DNA from 2 places in the Paenibacillus sp. sptzw28 genome. Region 2 is predicted to be linked to the other one. Evidence: a T-box and tRNA genes for the amino acid it is inferred to sense, from the RefSeq annotation. Region 2 holds a T-box; the other holds one or more tRNA genes.

Region 1 (15,585 bases), 1.0 Mb from region 2:
CGGTGGCCGTTATAGTCAAACTGCATCACGGAAGAAGTGACCGAAATACCACGCTGCTTCTCAATTTCCATCCAGTCGCTCGTCGCATGCCGGCTCGCTTTGCGCGCTTTCACCGTTCCGGCTAGTCGGATAGCTCCCCCGAAGAGCAGGAGTTTCTCGGTCAGCGTCGTTTTGCCCGCATCCGGATGAGAGATGATCGCGAATGTCCGCCGTTTTCCGACTTCTTGTTTTAATTCATCTGTCAACGTTTTGCTCATTACCCTATTCCCTTCATATTTACATGCCGCCGATCAGAAATGCACGCGCCGGAGCAGCTTCGATACCTGTCAGCTTAAGCGGAGCCACAGCCATAAAGTAAGTGCCGGCAGGCACATTCTTAAGCCGCAGTCCTTCAACGATAATGATACTGTTTCGGAATAGCGAGCGGTGAGTGGGATATTCCGCTTGAGCGCGTTCAATGCCCAGCCCATCCGTCCCGAGGCCCCTGATACCCAGTTCGACCAGATAACGGGCGCCGTCCTCCCGAAGGAAAACAAAGTTGAAGTCGAATTCTTCGCTGAAGGAATTGCGCGTTTTAAATATAACCCAATCGTTCTTCTGCAGTCCAAGCGGTTCCAAGTCGGCACGAGTAATATACTCTTCGCAATGTGTCAGATCAACAACACGAGCATGGCCAATCAACTGTTCAAGGCCGATCGTCTCGATCGTCTCGCCGTTTTCCAGCATATGCAGCGGAGCGTCTACATGCGTTCCGGAATGAACATTCATGTCGATGCGGGATTCATACACGGCCTGGCCGTTCTCATGGTTTGTAATATTCGTTATTTTCGGTTTTTTCTCTTCTTTATTGTTGAAGACCTGCATGCTCTCCTGAATTGTCATGGAGATATCATATATTTTGAGCATGGAATGGTACCTCCTCAGGCGTTTTGCGGGAGCAAAACGCAGCTTCGTAAGCATTTGCTTGGCGTTTTGCGGAGCAAAACGCAGCTTCGTAAGCATTGCTTGGCGTTTTGCGGGAGCAAAACGCAGCTTCGTAAGCATTTGCTTGGCGTTTTGCGGGAGCAAAACGCAGCTTCGTAAGCATTTGCTTGGCGTTTTGCGGGAGCAAAACGCAGCTTCGTAAGCATTTGCTTGGCGTTTTGCGGGAGCAAAACGCAGCTTCGTAAGCATTTGCTTGGCGTTTTGCGGAGCAAAACGCAGCTTCGCAAGCTTCCTACTGCCCTATTTCGGACCACCCGAGATCCAAATGACATTATCTTCGTCCTGACCGTTCACCGGCCACCAGTGGAATCCGTCCTCGGCCAACAGCTGGTCGGTCCGCTCCGGACCCCATGATCCCGCAGGGTAAAACTGCAGGCTTGAACTACCATCGCGCCAAGCTTCGGCGATTCTGTCGACAAATGACCACGCCTGCGACACTTCATCCCAGCGGGTAAAATAGGTCGACTCGCCGCGAGCGGCATCATATATAAGGAGCTCATACGCCTCCGGGGTATTCAGGCCGATCTGACAGCTTTGGCAAAATTCCATCGACACGGGCTGTATGACATTATCGACTCCCGGCTTCTTTGCATTAAACTTGATGTAGATGCCTTCCATCGGGTTGACCCGTATGACAAGCAGGTTCGGTGCCAATTCGTTACGTCGGGCAAACAGAACGTTATTCGGGACATTTTTGAACTCAATTACGACCTCGGTTGTTTTTACCGGAAGCCGCTTGCCCGTACGGATATAGAAAGGCACACCAGCCCATCGGAAATTGTCTACAAATACCCGGGCAGCAAAGTAAGTCTCCGTCGCAGAGTTGGGGTTTACCGAGTCCTCCTGGCGATATCCCGTAAGAGGCTTGCCTTTGGCTGTCCCCTCCACATATTGGCCGCGAATGACGTGCTTGTCGATTTCTTCGGCAGCCGAATACGGCCGGAGCGAACGAAGCACTTTTACCTTCTCGTCACGGATATCTTCCGGATGCAGCCTGCTCGGGGGCTCCATAGCGATCATCGCCAGCATTTGCAGCATATGATTCTGCACCATATCACGCAGTGCACCCGACTTATCATAATAACCGCCGCGCTCCTCGACACCGACTGTCTCAGACAAAGTAATTTGTACGTTAGCGATATGACTGTTATTCCAGAGCGGTTCAAAAAACGCGTTCGCGAAACGAAGAACCTCTATATTTTGCACCATTTCTTTGCCTAGGTAGTGATCGATACGGAAAATCTCTTCTTCTTTAAAGACATGACTGAGCTGCTCATTGAGATTACGCGCCGATTGCAAATCGTAGCCGAACGGCTTCTCGATGACAAGCCGGTTCCAGCCTTTCGATTCCAATAAGCCTCCGTCGCGAAGGTTCAATGAAACCGGTCCGAACAATTCAGGCGCAAGCGCTAAATAAAATAGTCGGTTGCCTGGAATATCAAACTTGGCATCCAGTTCTTCCGTAAGGTTGTTCAACTCCTGAAAGCCGTCCAAATTGTTGATATCAAGCGACATATAAACAAAATGCTCAGCGAATTTAGTCCACGTTTCGTCATCGCCCTGTTTGTATCTGCAAAACTCGTTGATGGACTCCTTAACGTCAGCGCGGAACTGATCATTGGTCCGAGGTCTGCGGGCAAGTCCTACCACAGCGAAATCTTCGGCCAATTTTCCTTCTTTATATAAGCTGAAGAGCGCAGGGAAAAGCTTCCGCCGCGCCAAATCGCCTGTCGCGCCAAATAAATAGTAAACCGCACCCGCTGCGGCAATTGATTCGTGTTTGCTCACGTCGGTCATTACCTCATTCTCTCTTATGTATTTTTGTATAGTACAACCGTATTGATCATGTTATGTAGTTTAGCATAACAAGGCGAGAGATGCCATTCATGCGCCCATAAAAAAAACTGATCGAGGCCTGAAGAAAACGTTAATCCGGATCAGTATAATCTCCCGTAATCAATGGAACGCCGATTACAATTTGCCGCCTGCCGCCACCCGTCGCGCGTATCTCAGCCATTTGCAGATTAACGCTGTTGCTGCCGCTTTTGACCGCCGTTTTCAATTCGGGGGTAAAGTACGTTACGCTGTCGGTTTGGCCATCGTTATACACTTCCTGGCGCTTCGCGTGGGCCATATCGGCTATCCGGCTCGCAGCTGCCGCTTTGGCAGGCTCTCCCCTGACGGCGAAGCTGCCGGCAAAGGTGAAATCTGCAGCGGAAACCGCTTGCTGAACATGCGAAGCAGCGGCGGTGATTTCAGTCAGATCGGTTCCATCCTGCGGCTTCATGAGAATTACCGCTTGGACGGGCGTTCCATTGCCTCGCGAGGGCTCTGTACTTTCCTTTGCAGGCTGCTGCTTGGATCCGGCCTGAACATGGATCCACAAGGATATTTTAACCCGGCCGTTTTCCATATCAGCCTCGCCTTGTAACGTCTCATTGTCGGTCTGCTTTAATGCAATGCCGAGCTTATTCGCCAATACCCCGGTATTCACCTGCATACCTTGTCCATCCCACCGGAAGGACCATCGCGATTGCCGCGAACCCCCGACAAGCTCATCCTCACACCAATGCCAAACGGTCGACAGGTCGCTAAGAAGCATGCTCTGAGAAAGCTCTTTGACCGAATTCTCCCGCTTATTCCCCATAGTCCACCAGGCGGCAGTTACTATAATCAGGAGGGCTATCAAAATTCCGCTTCTTCCTGTTCGTTTGGATAACGGTTTTTGCGAAATAGTTTTTGGCGGCAAGATGCTCACTCCCTTAGCCCAAAGCTTCAAATCGAAATAAGAATGGGTAAATATCCATACGCAACCGCCCCTAGGTGAATACACTGTTGCAAGGAATTCAGGGGAGGTGTTAACAACGGATGGAACCTATCTTTCCGCTCCACGAGGAACACATTGAAAAGTTCTGCGGTATGCCGGTTTGTATCGTAACCAAGGAAGGCCAACGCCACGTCGGAATTCTCAGCAGCTGCCGGGGAGGCCGGCTAATGCTCAATGAGAATCAGGGTTATTCAAGCGCCGCATCTGTAGGAACAGCGGGCGGGATAACCCACGTTCAGAGCAAAAGCAAGAAAAAAGGCCGGAAAACCGGGAAAACGGTGCAAACGCTGCAGACGGATAAGGCGGAGACGCAATCGTATGACCCGTATTATCCGTACAATGGGTTTGCGCCTTATAGTCCTTATGCCGAGGCGTTCGCAATCGACTTGGCGCTTATCGCCTTTTTATTTTTGCTTCTATAGACGCTGGTTTATACGGCAGCCGCCGCCGCTGTGAATAAAAGGAGAAGCCCGGGGACCTATCCAAGTCACGATATTGAGGTAGGACTTCGGGCTTTTGCTTTCACCGGCTCGTCCCTTCCTACATAAAGGCAAGAAAGTCGACTTTTCGGTAAATTAATACTAAAATTGAGCTGTCAAAGGTTTAAGTGGAGGTGAGTAGTGATGGCGATGCCAAATCAAATTGACCGGGTTTCCCGTAAAACGCTTTATCCTGTTCAGCGTCTTATTGCCTATGCAAAATATCCGTTCATGGACGAGCGCCGACCTTCCTATTACCGGGGAGGTTCGCTCCCCAAGGCTATAACCTCCAAACTGCCGGACACCGTCGAAAAAGTAATACAATCGGCGGCAGAAAGCGTGTCCGCGTGGCTTATGCAAAGCACCCATCTCCATGAGGCGGCGAACTCCATAGCAGCAGAAAACGCGGCAGCTTCCGAAACGGGCAATATGCCAGGTGCCGCTGAAGAAGGCAAATCGATTGCCAAGCAGCTGCATTCGCTGATTAAACAGGCGAATCAACTAAATCAAACTTTCTTATCCTCTTCCGCCTACTTGAGCCCCGAGTTAAAACATATCATCGATGACGCACTGAAGGCCCCTGCAGCTCAGCGGATCGGGATTACGCGATCGGGAGCCGGTGAATGGAAGCTGGATGGGGACCTTCTCAATGCTGCGTTAGCGGAACAGCCCGACCAAGTGCGCAGCACTTTACGCGGGCCCAGCGGCCTAGCATCTCAAATAGCGCAATTGCTTTCCCGTTTTGAACATCTGCCTACCGCTGCAATTATGAGCCCCTCGGCAAGCGGGTTCCAGTCGTTGCGGACATACGAACCGTCCGGGCAGTCTTATTTGCAGCTCAGAACCAACGGCCTATTCGTTAACTACCGGGTATAAGAAGCTGCATGAAATAAAGCAAACCCGCTTTATGCGCTGGCATGAAGGCGGGTTGTTCATCGTTGAAATTACAATTTATTAATCGGATCATAATTGAATGACATGAACCAGCGATCCTCTTGCCGCTCCTTCCGGTCCCGCCGGAATACGAAGCAGGCCGTCAGCCTCGGGAATCGAGGCCATCATGCTCGATTTGTTAAATGCAAGCGGATCGGCGTACAAGACACCTTCCCGCACATACAGGCGCGTCCGCACAAACCGTTCATGCGGGCTCCCTTTATCGAAATCAGCCGCAAGTTTGGCTGTCACTTCTCTTGGGAGCGATTGCTCCATCGTTACACCCTGCAGCATTAGTATAGCAGGCCTAACGAAAAGCTCAAACCCGACAAAGCAAGCGCCGGGGTTACCGGATAAGGCAAACAACAGTTTGCCGTTCATTACAGCTGCTGACGTCGGGCTGCCCGGACGCATCGCTACTTTATTGAACAAAAGTCTGTCCGGACCGCCGGTTAGGCCATCGGACCGAATTCCGCGTATAATGTCAGCCATAACATCGAAGTCGCCTACTGATACACCGCCGGTTGTTACGACCATATCCGCTTGCTCCAGCGCTGCGGCCAGCGCGCCTACGACGGCATTGGGATCGTCCGGGAGCCGCCCGACGAGCACCGGCGTCCCGCCGCTCTGCTCAACCATCGACGCCACCATGGCACTGTTGCTGTCGCGGATGCGGCCCGGCTCAAGCGGCGACGCAACCGGCAGCAGCTCAGCACCCGTCGCCAGCACCGCGACGCGCGGTCGCGCGAAGACCGGCACTTCAGCGTAGCCGAACGTGCCCAGCAGTGCAATGTGGCCCGGCCGGATAAGAGTGCCCGGCTCCGCCAATACGCCGCCGCGGCGAAACTCCTCACCGGGCCGCGCAATGTTTTGCCCGGTCGCGGCGGCGCGTTTCACCCGCACCACCGACCTCCCGATTTCATCCGCGTCCGCCGTCTGCTCCAGCATGACGACAGCGTCCGCGCCCTCGGGCACCGCCCCGCCGGTCATAATGCGCACGGCGGTGCCCGGCTCCACGATCGCCGGCGTTACACCGCCGGCGGCAACCGTACCAACCACGCGCAGCGACGAAGGGGAATCCGGCGTCGCTTGCGTCGTATCTGCGCTGCGGACGGCATAACCGTCCAGTCCCGAGCGCGCAAAGGGCGGCCAGTCGCTCGTCGCCGTCAGCGGCTCCGACAGCCGCCGGCCGGCGGCCTGCCACAGCGGCACAGATTCGCATAGTCCTGGCAAGGCCGCTTCGAGCACAAGGCGCATCGCATCCCCCACCTTAACTGCGCGCCTGTTAAAACGTGAAGCTCCCTGCAGCTGCTGCACAATCGGTCTCCTCCTGGTTGTCGTCCAAGGTGAAACCGGCAGCCTTGTGCAATATCCGGTTTCTTCCTTCGGTCATCTCTTCTCTATATTGTACCAAAAGTTCACGATCCGCTCCACTTAAAGAGTTAATCCCATGAAAATATGGTACATTTAAATAAAACAGGGAATCCTCATCCCGCAAGGAGCTGATTAATGTTGACTGAACAAAATTATAACCGCGATTTTCCGCGCCACCAGTTCGTCCTTCAGGTCGTCGGCTATAAAAACAGCGGTAAAACAACGCTCATTACGAGTCTGATTCAGCGTTTCAAGCGCGCGGGTTATACCGTCGGAACGGTAAAGCACGATGCTCACGATTTTACCATGGATACGCCGGGCACCGATACATGGAAGCATCAAGCGGCAGGTGCCGACATCACTGCGATTAGTTCATCCAATCGAAGCGCCATACTGCGAAGCCGTCCGGAATCGCTGCATTCTTTACTTGAGCAGATGGGGAACGCAGATATCGTTCTTGTGGAAGGGTTCAAGCAAGAGGCATATCCTAAGCTGATTCTCATCCGGGAGCCGGCAGACATCAAGCTTCTACGTGAGCTAACGAGTCCCAATGGGTCTGCCGCTATTTTATGGCCGGAAGCCAATACAGCCCTTAATGCAACATCGATAAATCCAACTATCAAAGGTGAAGATTCACTTTTAGCGGCCGACCCGTTTCCATCCACCCTCGATATTCCCCATTTCGACATCAGCGAGTTGGACTCTATATATGCGTTTATCCATTCTCGGATAGTCTCCGCGGCGAATAACAAATAAATGGTTTGGCGCATGTGCCGGCCGGTTTCCAGCCGCTCGACTTGCTTGCCTACTTAGATACAAAAAGCCGCCCCGGTCATTCCGGAACGGCTTGCTCTGCATTACGTACCCTATCTATTTACTCGGCCAAGCCATGTTTATGTGCATAAATAGCAGCCTGCGTCCGGTCATCCACACCAAGCTTGGCAAAAATGTTCGTCACGTGAAATTTGACCGTTTTAATCCCGATAAATAAAGTATCGGCGATTTCCTGGTTCGATTGACCCTTAGCCACGCATTTCAAAACGTCCATCTCCCGTTCCGTGAGCTGTTCGTGAGGCGGACGAACAGAATCTGCCTTGGGCTGCCGGAAACGGTTCATCATCTTCATCGCAACCTGCGATTCAAGAACCGATTGCCCTCGAGCTGCCGCCCGGATCGCATCGGCGACTTCCGTTGCTCGCGATGTTTTGAGCAGATAACTGAATGCTCCCGCCTCAATAACCGGGTACATCTTGCTGTCGTCCAGATAGCTTGTGAGCACAATCACTTTACAGTCGGGGTACAGCTCTAGAAGCTTCCGTGTCGTTTCAACGCCGTCCATGCCTTCCATAACCAGATCCATAAGGACAACCTCCGGCCTGTATGCCTGAGCGAGTCGAATACCTTCCATTCCATTGCTCGCCTCGCCGACCACTTCAATTCCCTCCTCGGTGTTGAGAACAGCGGCCAGACCAATTCGAACCATCTCATGGTCGTCAACGAGAAGCACTTTAATCGGTTGATTCAATGCGTTCCTATTTTCCAGAGCCTCCATCCGGTGGATCTCCCCTCCTTTTATAAAACCATGGCTGTAACAGGTATGCGTATGTCAATGATGACGCCCTGACCGGGTGCGGTAACCAGCTGCATCGAGCCCCCCAGGACATTTATCCGTTCTTCCATTGTAAGCAGTCCGTATGACGTTTGCTTCTTCTCTTCCAAATCAAACCCAACTCCGTTATCCTGGAAAATCAATTGTGCATTCTTGCCTATGCTGTGTAGACGAATACTCATCTGGTCCGCTTTGGAATGTCGAAGCGTATTGGAAAGCGCCTCCTGTGCAATTCGAAAGAGATGGTCCTCCGCTTCAGCGGCAAGCTTGATTGAATCGTCCACATCAAGCGTTATGGCGATCGGTACCTTCTGCTTTAATTCCTCAACCAAAATCTGAAGCGCTTGACCCAAATTTTTGCCATCCAAATGCACCGGCCGTAAATGCAGAAGTAATGCCCGCATCTCGGATTGAGCGACGGAGGCCATTTCTTCAATAAGCTGCACCTGGCGTTTGGCTCTCTCCCAATCCGTCTCAAGCGTTCTGCTGACTGCTGTCGCGGTCATTGATATGGCAAACAACTGCTGGCTTACAGCGTCATGAAGCTCTCGCGCGAGCCTTTCCCGTTCTTCAATGACGGCAGAGAAACGAACCTGTTCCGTCCATACCTCATCCTCTTCCGAGAAATCCTCGGATGTTTCAGTTGTGTCTTCAGCGGAAGGAAGCGTTACCCTCTGTTTCTTCCGACGCTGTTGGTCGGTTAACCGCTTGACCGCCGCCCTCAGCTTTACTCCCTGAAAATAACTGTATCCAGCCGCGGCAATAAGCGCGAGCCCTATAATGGTCAAACCGATCGCTGCGGCTTTTGTTTGCAAGGCGAATACCTTGATGTAGCCCATACCTTGCATAACGAGAACAATCAAGCCAATGATGACAAGCAGCCATATCACCGTCTCTGCAGCGTTTCCCCTGGGTTGATTAAGCGGCGGGCCTCCTCGCGCATTCCGATAAGGATGCATCGCTTGACGCTGTCTCCCCGAGTCCCCTTGTTCACTACGCATATTGACGCTTGCTTCATCCGAAGGCGATTGGTCAGCCATGGGTATATGCCCCTCTCTATGTAACCATGGAAACAAGCCAGAGACAGAGGCTTCATTCGCGAAGCGCATACTGTCTTGGCTTATCCATTTGCAAACCCTTCGATTTCTATTCCGGCTGAAAACAACTCGGAAGGTCAATCGTCGTACCTAGTCTTCCCAGTCAACCCTACTCGGCTGACGGAGGGTTTAATTTGTTTTTCAGTGCTTGAAGCTGCTCTTCGACCTTCAACTGCTTCGAAGGATCTACTGTGCCAACGGCAGATGGACCATTATAAGACGTATATGGGACACGTATCACTTCAGCTTCCGCTTCCAGCTGCATAATCTTTTCTTCCATACGGGTAAAGCCCCGTGAAGCGCTGCCGCTTTCGATCGAGTGAACCGTCGTTACTTGCGCCATTTGCTTCTTCGCTTTTGCCATCTGTGCACGCGCTGCCAGCTCATTGCGTTTATTCCGAAGCTGGTAGAACTCATCCTTCATACCATGGAGCTGCAGCATAAGCTCTTCGGCCTGCGTTTTGGCTGCGGCATGCATATCCGTATATTCGGCCGTTTTGTGATCGAAGAATATTTTCTCTTCCAAAAGCTTCCGTGCAAGCTCCTCCTGGCCGGAGCGAATCGCAGTTTCAGCTTTCGTCTCACGGTCTGCGGCACTGCGGAACGCTTCGTCAAGACGCTGTTTCATACGGCGCTCGTTTGCCATTTGCTTGGCAACCGTCAATTCGGCCTGATGAATTTCCGCCTCCATATCACGCAGATATTGGTTTAACATTACAACAGGATCTTCCATTTTGTCGAGCAGCTCGTTAAGAGAAGCTTTCGTCATATCTTTCATTCGCTTAAAAATACTCATAGTTAAAACTCTCCCTTCTCGTGCTTGGCTAATTTTGCTTTCAGTTCTTCTATCTCACGACGGAGCGCTTTTTTCTCCAGATCTTCCATCATGGCATCCAAATTTGATGCCGATTGTCCTTGCTGCCAACTGGCAGGTCCAGCCGACGGACCACTGGATGGAGGTGTATTTGTATAAGGTCCGCCAAAGCCTTGACCATTGTTTTGCGAGCCAAAGCCCGGGCCGTTATTCCAACCACCATTATATCCGCCGCCGGAGCCGTAACCGCCGGGTCCAAAGCTGCCGGGACCGAATCCGCTGTATATGTTCGGTTCCTTAGGTACAACGAGGCCGGCAAGAATATATACCAATATTAATGCACCGCTTGTAAATACGGTCAGGACAATCAGAAGAATCCGCAGCAGTGTCGCGTCCACATTCAGCATCTCGGCGATACCGCCGCACAAACCGAACAGCTTCTTATCGCGGCGCGACCGATACAGTTTCCTCATGACGATTTCCATCCTTCCTGCTGCAATTTTCGTTTCAATTGTTCCATTTCGCGCTCGATGACGGACTGCAGAGTCGAACCCGCCTCGACGATAAATTCCTGTCCAGCCCGGCGTAAATCGCGAAGGCTTTTTGCTTCAAGCTCCATATCGCTGATCCGATCCTCCAGCCTGCGGAACATGCCTGCAGGCTGCTGCCCAGGCTGCTGCCCGAGGCCGTTATACCGTGCGTTCATCCGCTGTTGAAGGCGCAGGGATTCCATCCGAGCTGCATAGTATTCACGTTTATCGTAAACAGCCTGATACTCCGCCCGCAACTCTCGAAGCTGATCCTCCAGCTCCCGGACGTTCTGCTGTGTTTGTTCGTATAATTCACGGTACTGAGCAGCACGTTCCTCGCTGGTCGCTTTATCTGTAAGTGCAATTCGTGCTACATGCTCCTCCCCTGCTTTAAGGGCAGTCATTGCTTGTTGTTCACGCTTGTCTCTCAGCTGCTCCGCTTGCAGCCATTGAGACTTCAAGTAGTTCCCGTGTCCCACATACTGCTGATATAATCGCTCAGCTTGAATAATATCTTCCCTTGTCGACCACAAGAATTGGTCAATTAACTTAACAGGATCTTCCGCTTTCTCCAGCCGCTCATTTAGTGTCGCCACTGTAATGTCACGGACCCTACGGATAATACTCATGCATAAACCTCCTTAATCCGGAATCTATTACGATTACTAAGTATTTAATTAAACGTGTTTACGACGTTTGAACATTGAAACTCCCCATAAGATAATTCCGATCGCAAGCAGCAACGCGATAATTCCGGCAAGCTTGCCAATCAGCATAAATGCTCCGACTACGATGAGAATGCCACCGATGAGCTTCTTGTCATTTTTGACTCCCACGACTCCAAGACCGATCAAGATGAAAGGCATCAACAAACTGAAAATCCAGCTGAGATTAATCCCGATAAACTTCATCACCATCAAACTTCCTGCAATAACAAGTAACGCACCTAACACCGATTTACCATTCATTCTTACTGTCACCGCCTTCCCTCAGAACTTTTATACTTTTCATTACGTCGCTGCGCTTGAAGTTGTTTCATCGCTTGCTTATGTATTTATTGTAGGTGTTTTCCAGCCGTTTCAAAACGGACTCGCGACGGTTTTCTCCCTAGACTTGGGTCGGGGAGTGGACCCACCCCATGGACCGAAAGGGCTACGCACAGTTATTAATCCAAGTGAAAGGGTCTTTAATATCACCTTCTCATACACACTGATTCCGCGTACGGTCCTGAATTACCCAAGTGGAGCACGCATAGATTCATGCTCGTTGTTAAAAATAAAAAAAACCTGATGCAATTCCATCAGGTTACAACTTCTATGTATGGTGCCGGTGAGAGGACTCGAACCTCCACGGTTTCCCTCACGATTTTGAGTCGCGCGCGTCTGCCATTCCGCCACACCGGCAAATTAATGGCGTGCCCTAAGAGATTCGAACTCCTGACCTTTTGATTCGTAGTCAAACGCTCTATCCAGCTGAGCTAAGGGCACACGATTGTTGAAGATTGTGGAGGCGCCACCCAGATTCGAACTGGGGGTAAAGCTTTTGCAGAGCTCTGCCTTACCACTTGGCTATGGCGCCAGAAATAAAAAAAAATGGAGCGGAAGACGGGAATCGAACCCGCGACCCTCGCCTTGGCAAGGCGATGCTCTACCGCTGAGCCACTTCCGCATATAAATGGCTGGGGATCTAGGATTCGAACCTAGGAATGACGGAGTCAAAGTCCGTTGCCTTACCGCTTGGCTAATCCCCAATCTTTTATTTATCTTATAATTTGTATGATGGGGCGATCGAGGGGAATTGAACCCCCGAATGTCGGATCCACAAACCGATGCGTTAACCACTTCGCCACGATCGCCATATGAACCTTTTGGCAGGGGCAGCAGGAATTGAACCCACACTAACGGTTTTGGAGACCGCTGTTCTACCTTTAAACTATGCCCCTAAGGTAAACTGGTGGAGGATGATGGATTCGAACCACCGAACTCGTCAGAGAACAGATTTACAGTCTGCTGCGTTTGGCCACTTCGCTAATCCTCCATGAGTGGTGCCGTCGAGAGGACTTGAACCCCCAACCTACTGATTACAAGTCAGTTGCTCTACCAATTGAGCTACAACGGCATATTCAATTCTTAAATGGTGGCTCGGGACGGAATCGAACCGCCGACACGAGGATTTTCAGTCCTCTGCTCTACCGACTGAGCTACCGAGCCATTTGGTGAAAATGGCGGAGCTGACGGGATTCGAACCCGCGGTCTCCTGCGTGACAGGCAGGCATGTTAGGCCTCTACACCACAGCTCCACATTATGGTTCTCGGATGACTCCGAAGGTAAAGTTGGTTGCGGGGGCAGGATTTGAACCTGCGGCCTTCGGGTTATGAGCCCGACGAGCTACCGGGCTGCTCCACCCCGCGTCGTTATGAATACTGCTTATGCAGTTTAATGGTGGAGGCTGACGGGATCGAACCGCCGACCCTCTGCTTGTAAGGCAGATGCTCTCCCAGCTGAGCTAAGCCTCCGTAATGAGCGACAAGTACTACTATACCTCATTTGCCCTGCTCATTGCAAGTCCTAATTTGTACCTTTTTGAACTATTTTGGTGACCCGTAGGGGATTCGAACCCCTGTTACCTCCGTGAAAGGGAGGTGTCTTAACCCCTTGACCAACGGGCCACATGGCGGAGAGCGAGGGATTCGAACCCTCGATACGCGGTTAACGTATACACGATTTCCAATCGTGCTCCTTCGACCACTCGGACAGCTCTCCAGATGGCTCCCCGAACAGGACTCGAACCTGTGACAACTCGATTAACAGTCGAGTGCTCTACCAACTGAGCTATCAGGGAACGATATTTCGGGTTAATTACACCCTGAAAACTGGATACGAACAGTTGTGAAACCCCTTTAGTCTTACGTTAACCTAAGAGCAGCGTGCGAAGTGAACGTTCAGGTGAACGTTCGTAGGATAAGCCCTCGACCGATTAGTATTCGTCAGCTGCACGCATTGCTGCGCTTCCACCTCGAACCTATCAACCTGGTCGTCTACCAGGGGTCTTACGAATTGGGAAATCTCATCTTGAGGGGGGCTTCACGCTTAGATGCTTTCAGCGCTTATCCCGTCCGTACTTGGCTACCCAGCGGTGCTCCTGGCGGAACAACTGGTACACCAGCGGTACGTCCATCCCGGTCCTCTCGTACTAAGGACAGCTCCTCTCAAATTTCCTACGCCCGCGACAGATAGGGACCGAACTGTCTCACGACGTTCTGAACCCAGCTCGCGTACCGCTTTAATGGGCGAACAGCCCAACCCTTGGGACCTACTTCAGCCCCAGGATGCGATGAGCCGACATCGAGGTGCCAAACCTCCCCGTCGATGTGGACTCTTGGGGGAGATAAGCCTGTTATCCCCAGGGTAGCTTTTATCCGTTGAGCGATGGCCCTTCCATGCGGTACCACCGGATCACTAAGCCCGACTTTCGTCCCTGCTCGACTTGTAGGTCTCGCAGTCAAGCTCCCTTATGCCTTTGCACGCTACGAATGATTTCCAACCATTCTGAGGGAACCTTTGGGCGCCTCCGTTACATTTTAGGAGGCGACCGCCCCAGTCAAACTGCCCACCTGACACGGTCCCTGTACCGGATGACGGTACCAGGTTAGAACTCCGATACGATCAGGGTGGTATCCCAACGATGCCTCCACCGAAGCTGGCGCTCCGGCTTCCAAGGCTCCCACCTATCCTGTACAGATCGTACCAAAGTCCAATATCAAGCTGCAGTAAAGCTCCATGGGGTCTTTCCGTCTTGTCGCGGGTAACCTGCATCTTCACAGGTATTAAAATTTCACCGGATCTCTCGTTGAGACAGCGCCCAAGTCGTTACGCCATTCGTGCGGGTCAGAATTTACCTGACAAGGAATTTCGCTACCTTAGGACCGTTATAGTTACGGCCGCCGTTTACTGGGGCTTCGGTTCATAGCTTCGGGTTGCCCCTTACCACTCCCCTTAACCTTCCAGCACCGGGCAGGCGTCAGCCCGTATACTTCGCCTTACGGCTTCGCACAGACCTGTGTTTTTGCTAAACAGTCGCTTGGGCCTTTTCACTGCGGCCCCCTCGGGCTATTCACCCTACCGAGGCACCCCTTCTCCCGAAGTTACGGGGTCATTTTGCCGAGTTCCTTAACGAGAGTTCTTCCGCGCGCCTTAGCATGCTCTGCTCGCCTACCTGTGTCGGTTTGCGGTACGGGCACCTTCGCCTGGCTAGAGGCTTTTCTCGGCAGCGGGAGCACATGACCTTCGGTACTGTAATTTTCCCTCCCCATCACAGCCCAGCTTTATCGGTTAACGGATTTACCTGTCAACCAGCCTCACTGCTTGGACGGCCTATTCCATCAGGCCGCGTCACTACCCTTCTGCGTCACCCCATTGCTCATAACGGCTTACGGTGGTACAGGAATATCAACCTGTTGTCCTTCGACTACGCCTTTCGGCCTCGCCTTAGGTCCCGACTTACCCTGAGCGGACGAGCCTTCCTCAGGAACCCTTAGGCTTTCGGCGGACAAGATTCTCACTTGTCTTTTCGTTACTCATACCGGCATTCTCACTTGTATGTCGTCCACCAGTCCTTACGGTCTGACTTCAACCTGCATACAACGCTCCCCTACCCCAAGATACTTTCGTATCTAGCCATAGCTTCGGTGGCGTGTTTAGCCCCGTTACATTTTCGGCGCAGAGTCACTCGACCAGTGAGCTATTACGCACTCTTTAAATGGTGGCTGCTTCTAAGCCAACATCCTGGTTGTCTGGGCAACTCCACATCCTTTCCCACTTAACACACACTTGGGGACCTTAGCTGATGGTCTGGGCTGTTTCCCTCTTGACGATGGATCTTAGCACTCACCGTCTGACTCCCGGATATAAGTACATGGCATTCGGAGTTTGACTGGA
Region 2 (13,972 bases):
TATGTTTTTGGGAAGATGATGGGAACACAGACCCAAAATACTTTAGTTCGCCTAACCACATGACCCTTGCCCAAGCCCGTGAGAATTTTACTAAACTTGGTGCAGTAAACGAATCCTCGTTACAATTTCTTGAAGTAGATAGGCTTGAGATGTATAGCAAACAAATGTAGAAATATGATTGGCCTTGAGGGATAAATCCTTCAAGGCTTTCTTTTTAACCCACCCAGTGCCGAATGAATCGGGCGGCAAGTCCCGAATGAACTTAACCCTCATTGCCCCCGTATAATAATCCTCTAATATGCCTGTACGCACATGCAATGCTTGAATAATATAACCCTTTACCACAATCCTCTAACTTAGCAAGAGCCCCAATATCATCAGATACCATCATGTCTTGCTCCGAAAACCTTATCTTCGTTTTCTCACGGTTTTTCTGAAATAAGATGAAATACGCAAAATTGCATCGCAACTCTTGTATGGTTCAATTCGATAGAGACGGTGAAATCACATCAGCAACTTTACCGTGACATACCGCGACCATAGATAGTGAGAGGACTTTATTTTGCTCCGCAAATATTGCAGTATTTGAAACGATGGTTTTGGTGTAAGGATAACCTGGCAACGTGCCAGTTGACATATACAGGTAAGACAACGTGTAGGCTAGCCACCTTGCCCTCTAATTATAGACGGGAATTCGTTAAAAAATTTCCGGTGGGGGCTGAACATGGAAGGTATGAAAGTATCAAAATTGACTGTATTGTAGTTGACTTTACGGACGTGTATTGGACGTTCTTCAATCCGCTTCGCCAGTGGCTTTGTGACTACTATAACGCCGCATTTTACGTGATGGACAAGGGATTTAAATACCGAGTACGAGTGAGGGAGGGTAAGCACTGGGCATATCTCTCGTATCAACTCGTTTATGCCCGTCTAGCAAGGAAGCATACGCTTCGGCTAGAATGCCCACCCGATTCTCTGATTCACTTCCAGTTTTGGATTTCGGAGATTGGAAATAACGCAACGGACATTCTGCATGTTCATTCAGAAGTGGCGTTCGACATTCCTTTGCCCTTGTCTAAACTGTTCGTCCTGTCATTGACTGGGCGGAACATGAAGAAGAGAAAGGGGACATTCTACTCCAACAAGCGACATCAGCGGCAAGTAGCCGGATATTGCCGAGTTGGGCAATTGTCAGATCCCAAGGGAGACCCGTTTATTAGAAATTTGATGTATGATTTGTCTATCTTAATTTCTGCTTATTTAGGTGGTAAAATAGCGAGAAGGGTAAAAAATAAGAGGCTATAATTATCAGATTCTCAAACCAACTTTTGTTTTGTCTATAGGAACGCTTCCAAATTATTATTCTAATAGACGGTTTAGCAATATAATTTATGCCGGAGAGTATATGTAAATGTAAGAGAGCAAGGACAGGTAATCCTTGCTCTCTTTTGATAACAGGCATAGGTCCTTAGGCGTTCCTAACCTTAAAACCGCTCCAACACCAGCTTGCCGATCATGTCTCCGGCGAGCAATTTCTCATGCGCCAAGCGCAGATTGGCCGCATTGATCGGTTCCAGCCGCTGAGTCAAAGTCGTCTTCACTTTACCGGAATCGATCAGTTCGGATATCTTGTTTAATAGATGGTGCTGCTCAATCCTGTCATGCGTTTGGAATTGGGATCTTGTAAACATTAGCTCCCAGTGAAACGACACGCTCTTGAAGAAGATCAAGTCAAGATTAAGCGGATGCTCGGCAGGAACGATGGAGCATATTTTTCCTTGCGGAGCGATCACCTCAGCCATATTGTCCCAATGACCGGCTGTATCGTTCAGGCAGAATATATAATCGACCTTCTCGAAGCCAAGTTCCCCCAGCTGGGGAGCGAACTCCTTCCTATGGTTGATAATGAAATCCGCTCCGTGCTCTCTGGCCCACTGGGACGATTCCGCTCTCGATGACGTACCGATAACCGTCAACCCCGCGAGCTTGGCCAGCTGAGTCGCAATGGAGCCGACGCCGCCCGATGCGCCGATGATTAGAATTGTTTTGCCCCGATTCTCTTGTTCGTTATGGCTGATTCCCAAGCGGTCGTGCAGCCCCTCCCAAGCGGTAATGGAAGTGAGCGGCATAGCTGCGGCTTGCGAAAAATCCAGACTTACCGGTTTTCTCCCCACAATCTGCTCATCCACCAGTTGGAATTCGCTGTTACAGCCGGGACGAACCACGCTCCCTGCGTAATAGACTTCATCTCCGGGCTTAAATAACGTACATTCGGGTCCCACCTGTACTACTATTCCGGCTGCATCCCAGCCGATGATTTTGGGAGTTTCATGATCGTCGTTGCCCCTTGCCCGAACCTTCACATCGGCCGGGTTCACGGATATGGCTTTCACTTCCACCAAGAGGTCCTGGCCTGTCGGCAAAGGCTTTTCCAGTTCGAGATCAATAAGACTTTCAGGATCGGATAATGGAAGAGTACGGTAAAAGCCCACTGCCTTCATTGTTTGATGACTGTTCATATTTTTTTCATCCTTTCAGCTCGCTATATGTTACGATTAAATTATATGATGTATATTTACTTTAAAAAAGTACGCATATTTTTATTATATAGTTATAAAAATCATACCATTGGAGGAATACAGCGCTATGGCGGATCAAAAAAAGAAATGCAGTGCGACAATGGACGGATGTCCAGTCGAAACAACTCTGGATGTTATAGGAGGGAAATGGAAAGGGATAATTCTCTATCATCTTATTGGCGGCACGAAGCGATTTAATGAATTCCGGCGGCTTTATCCCAGACTTACGCAGTTTATGCTTACCTTACAGCTGCGGGAGCTTGAACGGGACGGTATTATTCACCGGGAAGTGTACAGAGAAGTTCCACCGAAAGTGGAATACTCGCTGACTGAGTTCGGAAGAACGCTGGAACCGATCATATTAGGGATGAAGAAGTGGGGGGAGTCCCATAAGCCCAGACTTGACGAAGCCCGAACGCAAACGAATGAGGCTTGAATGCCCCGCATCCGCAAATGCAAAAAAAAGAGTCCGCTATGACGATACATGGCGGGCTCTTTTGTGTAAATAACAGAGGAGGCATAAATTGGCGGTAACCGTAACTTCTTGTATTTGGCGTCATATTGTGGTTGCCAAGCTGATACATATTCAATAGGTCATATTTCATTATTAGGAGGGATCTGGTTGAACAAAGGCCGTCTGAGTTACAGCGAGGTGGCAAGGTCGGAGCTTTTCCGCAGGCTGATGGCAAAGAAAAAACGGTTTATTATCCCGATGACACTGTTCTTCCTGGCGTTTTACATTACTCTTCCGGTTATGACATCTTACTTCGATGTCTTGAACCGGGAGGCTGTCGGCTCGATAACGTGGGCATGGATCTTTGCTTTCTCCCAATTTATCATGACGTGGGTATTGTGCTATCTCTACACGAGAAAATCGGTTGAATTCGATGCGCTTAGCGAAGAGCTTAAACGGCAGGTACAACATAACACAAAGGAGGGATAATTCATGAGTACGGCGCTTCTGCTCTTTCTCGTCATTGTGGCCGGGACGCTTGTCATTACCTACTATGCTTCCAAAAAAACAAAAACGGCCAGCGAGTTTTACACAGCCGGGGGAGGACTGACGGGCTGGCAGAACGGACTGGCCATTGCCGGAGATTACATGTCGGCCGCTTCTTTCCTCGGCATTGCGGGAATGATCGCATTGTTCGGGTTCGACGGTTTCTTTTACAGCATCGGATTTCTGGTCGCTTATCTGGTCGTGCTCTATTTGGTGGCTGAACCGCTTCGGAACCTGGGTAAGTATACGATGGCGGACATGATCGCCGCCCGCTTCGATAACAAGAAGATCCGCGGTGTCTCGGCGCTGAACTCGGTGGTCATATCGATCTTCTATATGATCGCGCAGCTGGTCGGCGCCGGTGCGCTTATTTCGCTGCTGATCCCGGCCCTCGATTATACGAGCTCCGTACTCATCGTCGGCGTTCTGATGACCGTCTATGTGGTCTTCGGAGGAATGACCGCGACAAGCTGGGTGCAGATCATCAAATGCGTGCTCCTTATAGCCGGGACCTTGATTATTTCGCTGATAGTTCTCGCGAGGTTCGACTTCAATATCCTGCAAATGTTCAGTGAGATGCGGACAGCGACTCCGCTGAAGGAGGCGTTCCTGAACCCGGGCAATAAGTTCGCGAACGGACTCGACACCATTTCGCTTAATCTTGCCCTTGTATTGGGAACTGCGGGATTACCGCATATCCTGATTCGGTTCTTCACGGTCAAGGACGCGCCGACAGCACGGAAATCGGTCGTCGTCGCGACCTGGGTAATCGGTTTGTTCTATGTCATGACGCTCTTCCTTGGCTTCGGGGCCGCGGCATTCGTCGGCGAGAGCGCGATTGTCGAGGCGAATGCCGCGGGCAATATGGCGGCGCCGCTCCTTGCGAGAGCTCTTGGCGGCGAATTTCTGTTCGCCTTCGTCTCGGCGGTCGCATTCGCAACGATTCTGGCCGTTGTTGCCGGTCTGGTGCTCTCTGCGGCATCGGCATTCGCGCACGACTTCTACAGCCATATCGTCCGGAAGGGTAAAGCGAAGGAGAAGGAGCAGATGAAGGCGGCCAAGCTTGCTTCCGTCGGCGTTGCGGTGATCTCGATCCTGCTCGCGTTGTTTGCGCAGAAGCTGAATGTCGCATTCCTGGTGGCTTTGGCTTTTGCCGTGGCGGCCAGCGCGAACCTGCCTGTTCTCGTATTCACCGTATTCTGGAGGAGATTCAATACCTCGGGAGCGGTGACCGGAATGCTCGTGGGTCTGCTGAGCGCGCTCATTCTTGTAGCGGTCAGTCCCAATGTATGGAGTCCGGATCCGGGCAAAGCGATTTTCACCGGCACTCCGCTCATCACCCTCACGAACCCCGGCATCATCTCGATCCCGTTGGGGTTCCTCGGGGCGTTTGTGGGCACTTTTCTCTCCTCGAAGCGTAATGATGCGAAATTCGATGAAATACTGGTGAAGGCGAACACGGGTATTCGCGAGCTGACATAGGCCGCAGCCCGCCTCATGCCCGGCAATCAAGTATCCCGCAGCATGCAGATGCATGCCCGGCAGGAAGTAGCCGCAGCAGACAGCAGAAAACCCTGATCCCCCCACGGATCAGGGTTCTTTCGTTTCGTTGCGCATCGGCTCAGCGCCTTTTGCTACGCCGTCCGGATTTCCTTTGCCGTAGTACCTTTTCCACGACTTTTTTCATTGAGGTTCCGGCACGATTCCATGTATATTTAAGCACGCTCCGTCTGCCCAGCCGTCCTTTTCTCTTGCATAGTAGAGGGTTCTTATACGCCGTCCTCATCTGTTTTCTCAAGCTGCCGATAACCGGTTCCGCCCAGAGCTGGCCTCTCTGCGCGAACAAATGACGGAATTGGCGGGAAATCGAGTGTCTGCTGTTCATGCTGGAGGCGGGATTTCTTAATTTATACTTGATGAAAAACGAGTTATTCCCCCTTAAGAAATCCATATGTCCGCCCCAGCCTGTAGCGATGGACGGGAACGCCGCTGGATAACGATTCGAGGAACGGCAGACCGACTCCTTCGCCTCTTGTAGGGAGTACAAATACATGTCCGAGCGTATAAATCCGTTTATGCTGATTCGGCCGCAGACGCCTTGCAATAATCGTAACAGGCGCCGTTTTTTTGCGGATACCAAGTCTCTTTTTGTATATTTGAATTCGGTTTTTGATCCATCTTTCATTCTCGAAAGGCGCATAGCCGTTCGTCTTGATGACCAGAAGTGTCCGATCGGCGGCGGAGAATTCTTCCCAGTAGGCCCTTAACAATGCTTCCGGATTTTTGCGGTGTTGGAAGCCAAACACGGACACGAAGATAAATTTGCCTCTGGATCCGGGTACCGGCAGCTTCTTATTCGCGGGAGTAAATAGTTTGGTGTTGACTCCGTGAGGAACGATGAATACGGGTACCTTAACGCCGCTGTTTTTCATTGCCCGTTTGTTTTTGAAGCGAGGGGACGCAAATCGCATCGAATTTATTCATGTTCGGCAGCCACCGTTTAGGAATCCTTGATGTCTCCCAAACGGTATTAAGATTGATCACCTTCGCTGTATTTGCATGGTCTTGACCGTTTATTTACTATGCTTATCATATGTCCGTCCGGACGAAACGGGCACCGTACAATCCTGCATTTACCAAAGCTTATCCCCGCGTTAAAAGAGGTCGTACAAATCTCCAATATAGTGAGAGGGCAGTCTATTTGTAAAGGAGATGAATGATAAGTGAAGAAAGGTTGGATCGTGCTTGCTGTTTCACTGTCTCTCCTCGTATCGTCGCCTGCTCTGCCCCAGGTTGCAGCCACACCGAATGCCGCTCCGCCAGAGGCTGATGATTCGAGATTGAAACCGCTCACCGGTGAAGTGGCGGTTATTGCGCACCGGGGAGCATCGGCATATGCTCCCGAGCATACGCTGGAGGCTTACACACAGGCGATTCAATTGAAAGCGGACTACGTCGAGCTCGATTTGCAGATGACCAAGGATGGACGGCTGGTTGCCCTGCATGATGAAACGCTGAGTAGAACGACGAATGTGAGACAGCAGTACCCGGACCGGTCGCCATGGTCGGTGAAAGACTTCACACTGGAGGAAATCAGCCGTCTTGATGCCGGTTCCTGGTTTAACGAGAAATATCCGAGCGCAGCCGACAAGAAATATACCGGACTTAAAGTGCCTACGCTCGAAGAAGCTGTCGAACTGGTGGAGAAGCTTGGCAGCGGCAAGGCAGGCCTCTATATCGAAACGAAAGCGCCTGATGTTTATCCCGGCATGGAGGAGAAGCTGGTTGACGTCCTAAAGCACTATGACCTCATCGATAAAGGTAATGTAATACTTCAGTCCTTCAGCGAGGCGAGCCTTCGCAAGCTCAAATCCCTGGCGCCTGCTCTGCCTCTTGTGCAGCTTTATTCGGCGCAAATGCTGGCAGGCAAAGATGTCTACACCGAGTTTGCACGCATTTCGGATTATGCCGCGGGAGTCGGCCCGACGCAAAGTGTCGTGGTGCCGAAGCTCATGGATGCCGCCCATCAATACGGGCTCTTCGTACACCCGTATACGGTGAACACGCAGGATCAAATGGTACATCTGCTTTCCCTGGGTGTGGACGGTATGTTTACGAATAATTCCGACCTCCTGGCAGAGCTGCTGACGAAGCCATATATTTCACACGGGACGGCGAGCGGAGATATAACGGACTCGTCAGCAGAGTTGTGGGCGCGGGCTAACGAGGAATCCAATGTTCAGTTTGAAGTTTCGACCGATCCTGCTTTTATGAAAGAAACCGTCATCAAGAATGAGCGCGCTGACGCTGAGCGTGATTTCACGGTAGAGGTGCAAGTGGACGGACTGAAGGCGGACACGGTTTATTATTACCGAGCTCAGGCCTTGCCGGGCCAGTATTCGGTGAGCGGATCGTTCCGAACGGCGCCAGAGCAGGGAAGCGTTAAGCCGCTAAGCTTCGTCTGGGGCGGAGACACCGGCGGCCAAGGCGAAATCCCGCCTTTTCAATCCTTCAGGTCCATGGCTGCATTAAATCCGGACTTCTTCCTGTTCAGCGGGGATACCATCTATGCGGACAATAAAACGCCGGCCGTTCCGAATCCCCCATCGGACAGCGTGGAGGATTTCTGGGCGAAATACAAGGAAAACCGGACGGATTCCGGCTTCCGCAGCCTTCTGCAGAAGACCGGCACGTACGCGATCTGGGACGATCATGAAGTGACCAATGATTTTTCCGGTCCGTCTGAGCCCCTCACTCCGCTTGGCCTGAAGGCCTTTAAAGATTACTGGCCGGTATCCGCCGAGCGCAGTTCTGCGGACAAGCTGTACCATGCATTCTCGTGGGGCGATACGACGGAACTTATTATTCTTAACAATCGGAGCTACCGCGACCCCAATACCAAGGCTGACGGCCCGGATAAGACAATGCTCGGCGAGGAACAGCTGAACTGGCTGCTGGAGCAGCTGCAAACTTCGGACGCCATGGTTAAGCTGGTTGCTACATCCGTACCGATCTCCATACCGACCGGCAAGGCTAACAAAAGAGACGGATGGGCGAGCGGAGGCGGAGCGGACTCGACTGATCCGACCGGTTATGAGACCGAATTCCGCAAAATATCGGATTTCATAATTGAAAAGGGAATCAAAAACGTCTATTTCGTTACGACCGATGTTCACTACGCGAACATTATTCAGTACGATGCCAACGGTGACGGAAAAGCCGATTACCGGGAGCTGATCAGCGGCCCGATAGGCGCTGCGAAGGGTGCCCCAGGCACGCTCGACCCTACGTTCGGACCGGAACGTCTGTATGCGGAAGGAGGCTTCTTCAACTTCGGAGCAAGCCGGATTGATCCGGAGCACAAGCAGTTCACAGTGGAAATCCGTGATGAATCCGGTAAGGTCCGCTTCAGCCAGACTTTCCCGATCGAAGGCTAAAACAATTTCCCCGTTCGGCCCCCCGCCAAATAGAAGACACTGTCTCCGACAAGGCAGTGTCTTCTATGTATACTTATCCCGAAGTGGCAAATAATACTACAAATCCAAAATCGAAGGAATGATGATTCATGGGATTTGTAGTATTTTTCTTTGCAGCATGGTTGGCTATCTTTGTTCTTTTTGCTATGAGAAAAAGCCTTAGCACCAGCGAGAACACCTTCATATTCCTGCTCGTTCTGATCATCAGTATTAACGTATCATGGATTATTACCCAAGAGTTAAAATATGTCCGGTTGTCGAACAATGGTCTTAATTACACCGGGTACCTTTTGAACAGAAGTGTGCTCATTCCCGCGCTTTATGTGGTCCTGTTCAATTTGATTTACAAGTCGAAATCAATCGCAGCGGCTTTGCTCTTCGCATTCGTTTTTGCCGGTGCGGAGCTTTGTCTGAATGGGCTTGCACGGAATTATCATATCTGGACCTATGCACAATGGAGCTATGTTTATGATGCGATATTTATCGGTTTGACCCAGATCGCAGTATTCTTGCTGCATCGTTTGTTCAGAAGCTCGTTTCGTCCGGAGGTGAAGCATTCATGATTTTATGGGTCCGCTTTGACAGCAACGAATGGTTTGTACTGGTCATGCTGCTCGTTTTTTTCGCCGCTGTTTATTTTCTGCCGAAGAGATTGCCCCGAAGCTTGATGATTCTGGGACTGATATGGGGGTTTGCCAGCGCGACCCTGTTTGATTTTACGATCGGCGGCGGTTTGATGGACTTTTATAAAGTGAACGATTCGAACCGGTATGAGCTGACTGATCTGCTCACGTACGTTATGTTTGCTCCATTCGGCTATTTCTTCATTTATTTCTATGACCTGCTCAAAATCAACAAGAGAACGTTTCTTCTTTATGTGTTAGCGTGGTCCGCTGCAGGCATGGCATTTCAATGGCTGGCTGCGTGGATGGGCATGACCCATTATCAGCATGGATACAGGCCGGCATATAATTTCGGTGTATTTCTAACCGTTCAGACGGCTACCGGATTGTATTATGAGTATTTGAGAAAGAGAAAATCCATTGTTAGACACCGGGAGAAGTCTTCCAGGCTGCATCTGAACCGCAGCTTTCCCAGGTGAAGCAGGTCTGCCCAATGCAGGGAAGAAAGGAGCTTTGCCGCTGAAATAAAGCGGCAAAGCTCCTTTTTTACGGTCAAACTACGCTCGTTTCGTTCCACACAGTCGAAGCTCGGCCGCTGCCACATTACGCTACTTCGCTTTGCCGCCCTTCCACTTATCCTTCAATGGCACGATGCGGTTGAAAACCCGTTTCTCCGGTGTAGAGTGCTTGTAGTCAACACAAAAGTACCCGTGCCTCATAAATTGAAATTTGCTTTCAAGTGAGGCATCTGCAAGCACGGGCTCAACCAGGCAGTCCGTAAGCAGGGTCAGGAAATCCGGGTTTATTTGGTCCTGCCAGGCTGCTTCATCGTCCTGAAGGGCTTCCTCATCCAGCAGCAGCTTGTCGTATAAGCGGACATCGGCCTTGACGGCATGACACTCCGATACCCAGTGTATCGTTCCTTTCACCTTTCGGCTGGAAAAGCCTGTACCGCTCTTGGTAAGCGGGTCATAGGTGCAGTGAAGCTCGGCAATCTCCCCTGTGTCAGGATCTCTGATGATGTTCTCGCAGGAGATATAATAAGCGCCCTTAAGCCGGACCTCTTGGCCGGGGGCGAGTCTTTGAAAACCCGCAGCTGGGTGTTCCATAAAGTCCTCTTTCTCGATATAGAGCACTCTGGAGAAAGGAACGAGCCGGTCGCCGAGCGACGGATCCTCGGGATTGTTCGGAAGGGCCAGCTCCTCCGACCGGTCTTCCGGATAGTTGGTCAGAATCACCTTCAGCGGACGAAGAACGGCCATTACAACAGGGACCGCAGCCTTCAAGTCGTCTCTGAGCGTATGCTCGAGCATAGCGATATCAACAGTGGTGTAATCTCTGGCGACGCCTATCTCCTTCAAGAAGGCTTTGATGCTGCCGGGCGTAAATCCTCTTCTCCGCAGTCCTTTGAAGGTGGGCAGCCTTGGGTCATCCCAGCCGTCCGCGTATCCGCCGGAGACCAGCTCCCGCAAGTATCTTTTGCTCGTGACCGTTCCTGTAAGGTTCAACCGGCCGAACTCCCTTTGCCTCGGAGCAGGGGAGATTTCGAGCGTATTCAGCACCCACTCGTACAAGGGACGGTGGTCTCTAAATTCGATCGAGCACAGCGAGTGTGTGATTCCTTCAATGGCATCCTGCAGCGGATGGGCAAAATCATACATCGGATAAATACACCACTCTTCGCGGGTCCGGTAATGGGGCGCATGGATGATTCGATACAGAACCGGATCCCTCAGATTGATGTTAGGCGATGCCATATCGATCTTCGCCCGCAATACTTTGGAGCCGGTAGCGAATTCGCCTTTCCTCATTCTCTCCAGCAAATCGAGATTTTCTTCCTTCGTCCGGTTCCGGTACGGACTGTCTTGGCCACCCTTGGTCAAGGTTCCTCTGTATTCATGAATCTCCTCCGCACTCAGGTCACAGACGTAAGCGGCGTGCTTGTCGACCAGACGAACCGCATAATCATAAATTCGGCTGCTGTAATCGGACCCGTAGAAGATGTTGTTTCCCGGGTCAAACCCGAGCCATCGCATATCTTCGATGATGGAGTTGACGTATTCCATATCCTCCTTCAGCGGGTTAGTATCGTCGAAGCGCAGATGAAACACGCCTCCATATTTTGCGGCCAGCGAGTAATTGATGTTAATGGCATAAGCGCTGCCGATATGCAAATATCCGTTCGGTTCCGGGGGGAAGCGGGTAAATATGCTTTGCCCGGGACTCATCTCATGCTCCAAGTCATGTTCAATCATCAGTTCCAGGAAATTCGGCGCTTCCTGTCCGCTTGACGGCTTCTTTATATCCATAGCTGTGGCACCTCCGTAGTTATTTCACGACATTAAATGCTGCTGCAAAATAAAAAAACTCTCACCCCCAAGACTTGTCGGTCTTGGGGACGAGAGTACAATTTCGTGGTGCCACCCCAGTTCAATCCGCATGTCGCCATACGGACCTTATCAGGTACGGCCACTAGCGGGCGATACCCCAGCTCTGTAACAGGAGCTCCTGTCATAGCCTCCCCATATGCATGGCAAGGATCGGTATGAGGCTCGGAGGCTTGTTTCAATAAAACCTTCTTTACCCCTTTTCAGCTGCCGGGGCTCTCTGGTCAAAGAAAGCGTTTATTTACTCTTCTCGTCATCGCCGGTAATTTTTTGAATTATTTAACAACTTACACCAATGCGTAAACGTTGTCAACCTTGGCGTTTGTCAAATTACATTACCGCCGTTCAAGAATCCACCCAACCTTTAAGGGGCCGCCATGTTCTGAATGGTTGGCTCTTTTTTCAGAACAATCACCAGCCGTTTCACTTTCTTTGTTTTCTCGGCCAGCGATACGATTCCACGTGCTCCAGCATCGTATGAAAGACGACGCTCCACTGTTGCTCGCTCAGCGTACAGACAGGTTCATGACGGTCGGTGCCAATGTTCTTGAGCAGATGTTTCAACTGGGGCGGTGTGAAAATTCCCTTCAGCGCCTCATGAATCGGCATCATCGGAAACTTCAGTCCATACTCGGCTAATGCCGAGAACCGCTCATGGTGATGAGGCGCAATGAAGGGATTCTTTTTCCTCCGAACATGGAAGATGGCCGAGTCCACGCTTGGCTGAGGCGAGAAATGACTCCGCGAAACCACCCTTACCAATTCCATTTCATATCGCATTCTCCATGTAAGTATGCGTGGGTTACGGACCCTGGTTTCCGTGAGCCCCAAAGCTGCGCCTCTCTCGATAATGAGTACCGCGCTCTGAAATGAACTCACCGGAGGATCCAGAAGCTTCCTCAGAATAGGGGTAGTCAGGAAGAAAGGTATATTCGCGACGACACAGTAGGGGCCCCCAGGCATGCGCGTTTCCAGAATATCTTTCTCTACAACCGTAATGCTGGAATAGCCTTCAGTCCTTCTGCGCAGCGACTCCGCTAAACCGGGGTCGTTCTCGACCGCCAGCACTTTACCGGCCTTCTCGGCGAGCAGCAGCGTTATCGCACCTGCTCCGGCCCCGATATCGACAACGGTACCGAAGGCGTGAATGCCGGCTTTACTAATCATCTCCATGATGATTCGGTTGTCGTGCAGGAAATGCTGGCCGTGGACCCTGATCGCCTCCCGGTCTTGTCGCAACCGGGACTTAAAACAATGCCGTTTTTTCATATTCGTTCTCCTCCGTTACCTTGGGAAAATAAAAACACAGGCCGGCACTGCCTGTGTTTCTCGGGAACCGGAAGAGGATACGGCAAAAAAATCCGCAAGGAAACAAGATACCTCACTTGCCGTTAAAATTGGCCTTCCATAGGGAAGAATGGACAACAGGACCGCCGGACAGACGGGTGAGATAAGCTTCATCATCCGAGCAGGCAGCAGTTGTTATCCCGTTCCATATAGATGTAAAAAAGGGCAGACCAAATCCGAGTTCCCTGCACACAGGCAGAGCCTTTGGGCACTATTCAATTAGCCGCGCAAAGTACGAACTCGAATAAATTGGTCTACCACACATAACCCTCCGTTCCTTAAATAAGTTTATTGGCGCAAGGAGCCTCAGCCCCTTGGATACAAGCTAGAGTTCAATGAACTCGCCGCGATATTTCTCATAATCGGCTGCCTTACACTCCAGCTTAAGCCGCGTCCCCTGTGGTTCATAGCTCGTCGATTGGACGTGGGCGTGCTCATTAAAGTAAGCCACTAACTGCCCTTGATCGAAGGGAATCACAACTTCACACTGTATATAGCCATTAAAGATCTGACTGCGGATCAATTCCGTAAGCTCGTGAATTCCGCTCTTTTCTCGGGCGGAGAGGTACACGCTGCCGTCATGAACCTGCGGGTATAAGTGATCGGTTAAATCCGTCTTATTGTAGGCGAAGATCGTCGGAATTTGGTCTGCGCCCAGTTCCTTTAACGTATCGTTGGTGACGGAGATGAGCTGTTTATACTCCGGGTTGGAATAGTCCACCACGTGAATCAGTAAGTCCGCCTCAGCGACTTCTTCCAGCGTAGAGCGAAACGCTTTGATCAGGTGATGGGGAAGCCCGCTTACGAATCCCACCGTATCGGTCAGCAGGAATGATTTATGGCCCGGCAGTTCGATGCTTCTGACCGAAGTTTCCAGCGTTGCGAACAGCATATCCCGGACAAAGACCTGTTTTTCCGGCCGCGGATTGTACGTTTCCACCATCACGTTCATTAGACTCGATTTGCCCGTGTTCGTGTAGCCGACCAGACAGACAACCGGGACTTTATTCTTCTGGCGCTGCTTCCGCTGTACTTGACGTCTGGAAACGAGCTTCTCCAG

Evidence for each region. A T-box is a leader RNA that pairs with one kind of tRNA and senses whether it is charged. The one in region 2 lies ahead of KZ483_RS00020 (glutamine--tRNA ligase/YqeY domain fusion protein), so its partner is inferred to be a tRNA-Gln.
Region 1: it has a tRNA-Gln gene. The T-box ahead of KZ483_RS00020 (glutamine--tRNA ligase/YqeY domain fusion protein) is inferred to sense a tRNA for this amino acid. The anticodon was not compared.

Annotation. Positions count from the first base shown of each region.
Region 1 covers NZ_CP080545.1:5,106,823-5,122,407, forward strand. Annotated here, with positions in the region: gene KZ483_RS23435 (peptide chain release factor 3) at 1-257, opposite strand, end outside; gene KZ483_RS23440 (cyclase family protein) at 277-906, opposite strand; gene zwf (glucose-6-phosphate dehydrogenase) at 1,225-2,781, opposite strand; gene KZ483_RS23450 (YwmB family TATA-box binding protein) at 2,912-3,733, opposite strand; gene KZ483_RS23455 (hypothetical protein) at 3,853-4,233, shown strand; gene KZ483_RS23460 (hypothetical protein) at 4,435-5,166, shown strand; gene glp (molybdopterin molybdotransferase MoeA) at 5,254-6,540, opposite strand; gene KZ483_RS28735 (hypothetical protein) at 6,509-6,637, opposite strand; gene mobB (molybdopterin-guanine dinucleotide biosynthesis protein B) at 6,733-7,353, shown strand; gene KZ483_RS23475 (response regulator transcription factor) at 7,472-8,149, opposite strand; gene KZ483_RS23480 (sensor histidine kinase) at 8,170-9,246, opposite strand; gene KZ483_RS23485 (PspA/IM30 family protein) at 9,413-10,099, opposite strand; gene KZ483_RS23490 (PspC domain-containing protein) at 10,102-10,590, opposite strand; gene KZ483_RS23495 (PspA/IM30 family protein) at 10,587-11,276, opposite strand; gene KZ483_RS23500 (LiaF transmembrane domain-containing protein) at 11,325-11,615, opposite strand; tRNA gene KZ483_RS23505 (tRNA-Leu) at 11,969-12,050, opposite strand; tRNA gene KZ483_RS23510 (tRNA-Arg) at 12,058-12,134, opposite strand; tRNA gene KZ483_RS23515 (tRNA-Cys) at 12,152-12,225, opposite strand; tRNA gene KZ483_RS23520 (tRNA-Gly) at 12,241-12,315, opposite strand; tRNA gene KZ483_RS23525 (tRNA-Gln) at 12,323-12,397, opposite strand; tRNA gene KZ483_RS23530 (tRNA-His) at 12,427-12,502, opposite strand; tRNA gene KZ483_RS23535 (tRNA-Trp) at 12,516-12,589, opposite strand; tRNA gene KZ483_RS23540 (tRNA-Tyr) at 12,599-12,684, opposite strand; tRNA gene KZ483_RS23545 (tRNA-Thr) at 12,690-12,765, opposite strand; tRNA gene KZ483_RS23550 (tRNA-Phe) at 12,782-12,857, opposite strand; tRNA gene KZ483_RS23555 (tRNA-Asp) at 12,870-12,946, opposite strand; tRNA gene KZ483_RS23560 (tRNA-Met) at 12,982-13,058, opposite strand; tRNA gene KZ483_RS23565 (tRNA-Val) at 13,088-13,163, opposite strand; tRNA gene KZ483_RS23570 (tRNA-Glu) at 13,242-13,316, opposite strand; tRNA gene KZ483_RS23575 (tRNA-Ser) at 13,320-13,410, opposite strand; tRNA gene KZ483_RS23580 (tRNA-Asn) at 13,414-13,489, opposite strand; rRNA gene KZ483_RS23585 (23S ribosomal RNA) at 13,605-15,585, opposite strand, start outside.
Region 2 covers NZ_CP080545.1:1,796-15,767, reverse strand. Annotated here, with positions in the region: gene KZ483_RS00065 (CPCC family cysteine-rich protein) at 1-170, shown strand, start outside; gene KZ483_RS00060 (zinc-binding alcohol dehydrogenase family protein) at 1,485-2,519, opposite strand; gene KZ483_RS00055 (winged helix-turn-helix transcriptional regulator) at 2,647-3,015, shown strand; gene KZ483_RS00050 (DUF485 domain-containing protein) at 3,202-3,522, shown strand; gene KZ483_RS00045 (solute symporter family protein) at 3,526-5,061, shown strand; gene KZ483_RS00040 (glycosyltransferase) at 5,508-6,050, opposite strand; gene KZ483_RS00035 (glycerophosphodiester phosphodiesterase family protein) at 6,303-8,516, shown strand; gene KZ483_RS00030 (hypothetical protein) at 8,702-9,118, shown strand; gene KZ483_RS00025 (hypothetical protein) at 9,115-9,657, shown strand; gene KZ483_RS00020 (glutamine--tRNA ligase/YqeY domain fusion protein) at 9,787-11,487, opposite strand; T-box leader at 11,570-11,831, opposite strand; gene erm (23S ribosomal RNA methyltransferase Erm) at 11,989-12,834, opposite strand; gene hflX (GTPase HflX) at 13,238-13,972, opposite strand, start outside.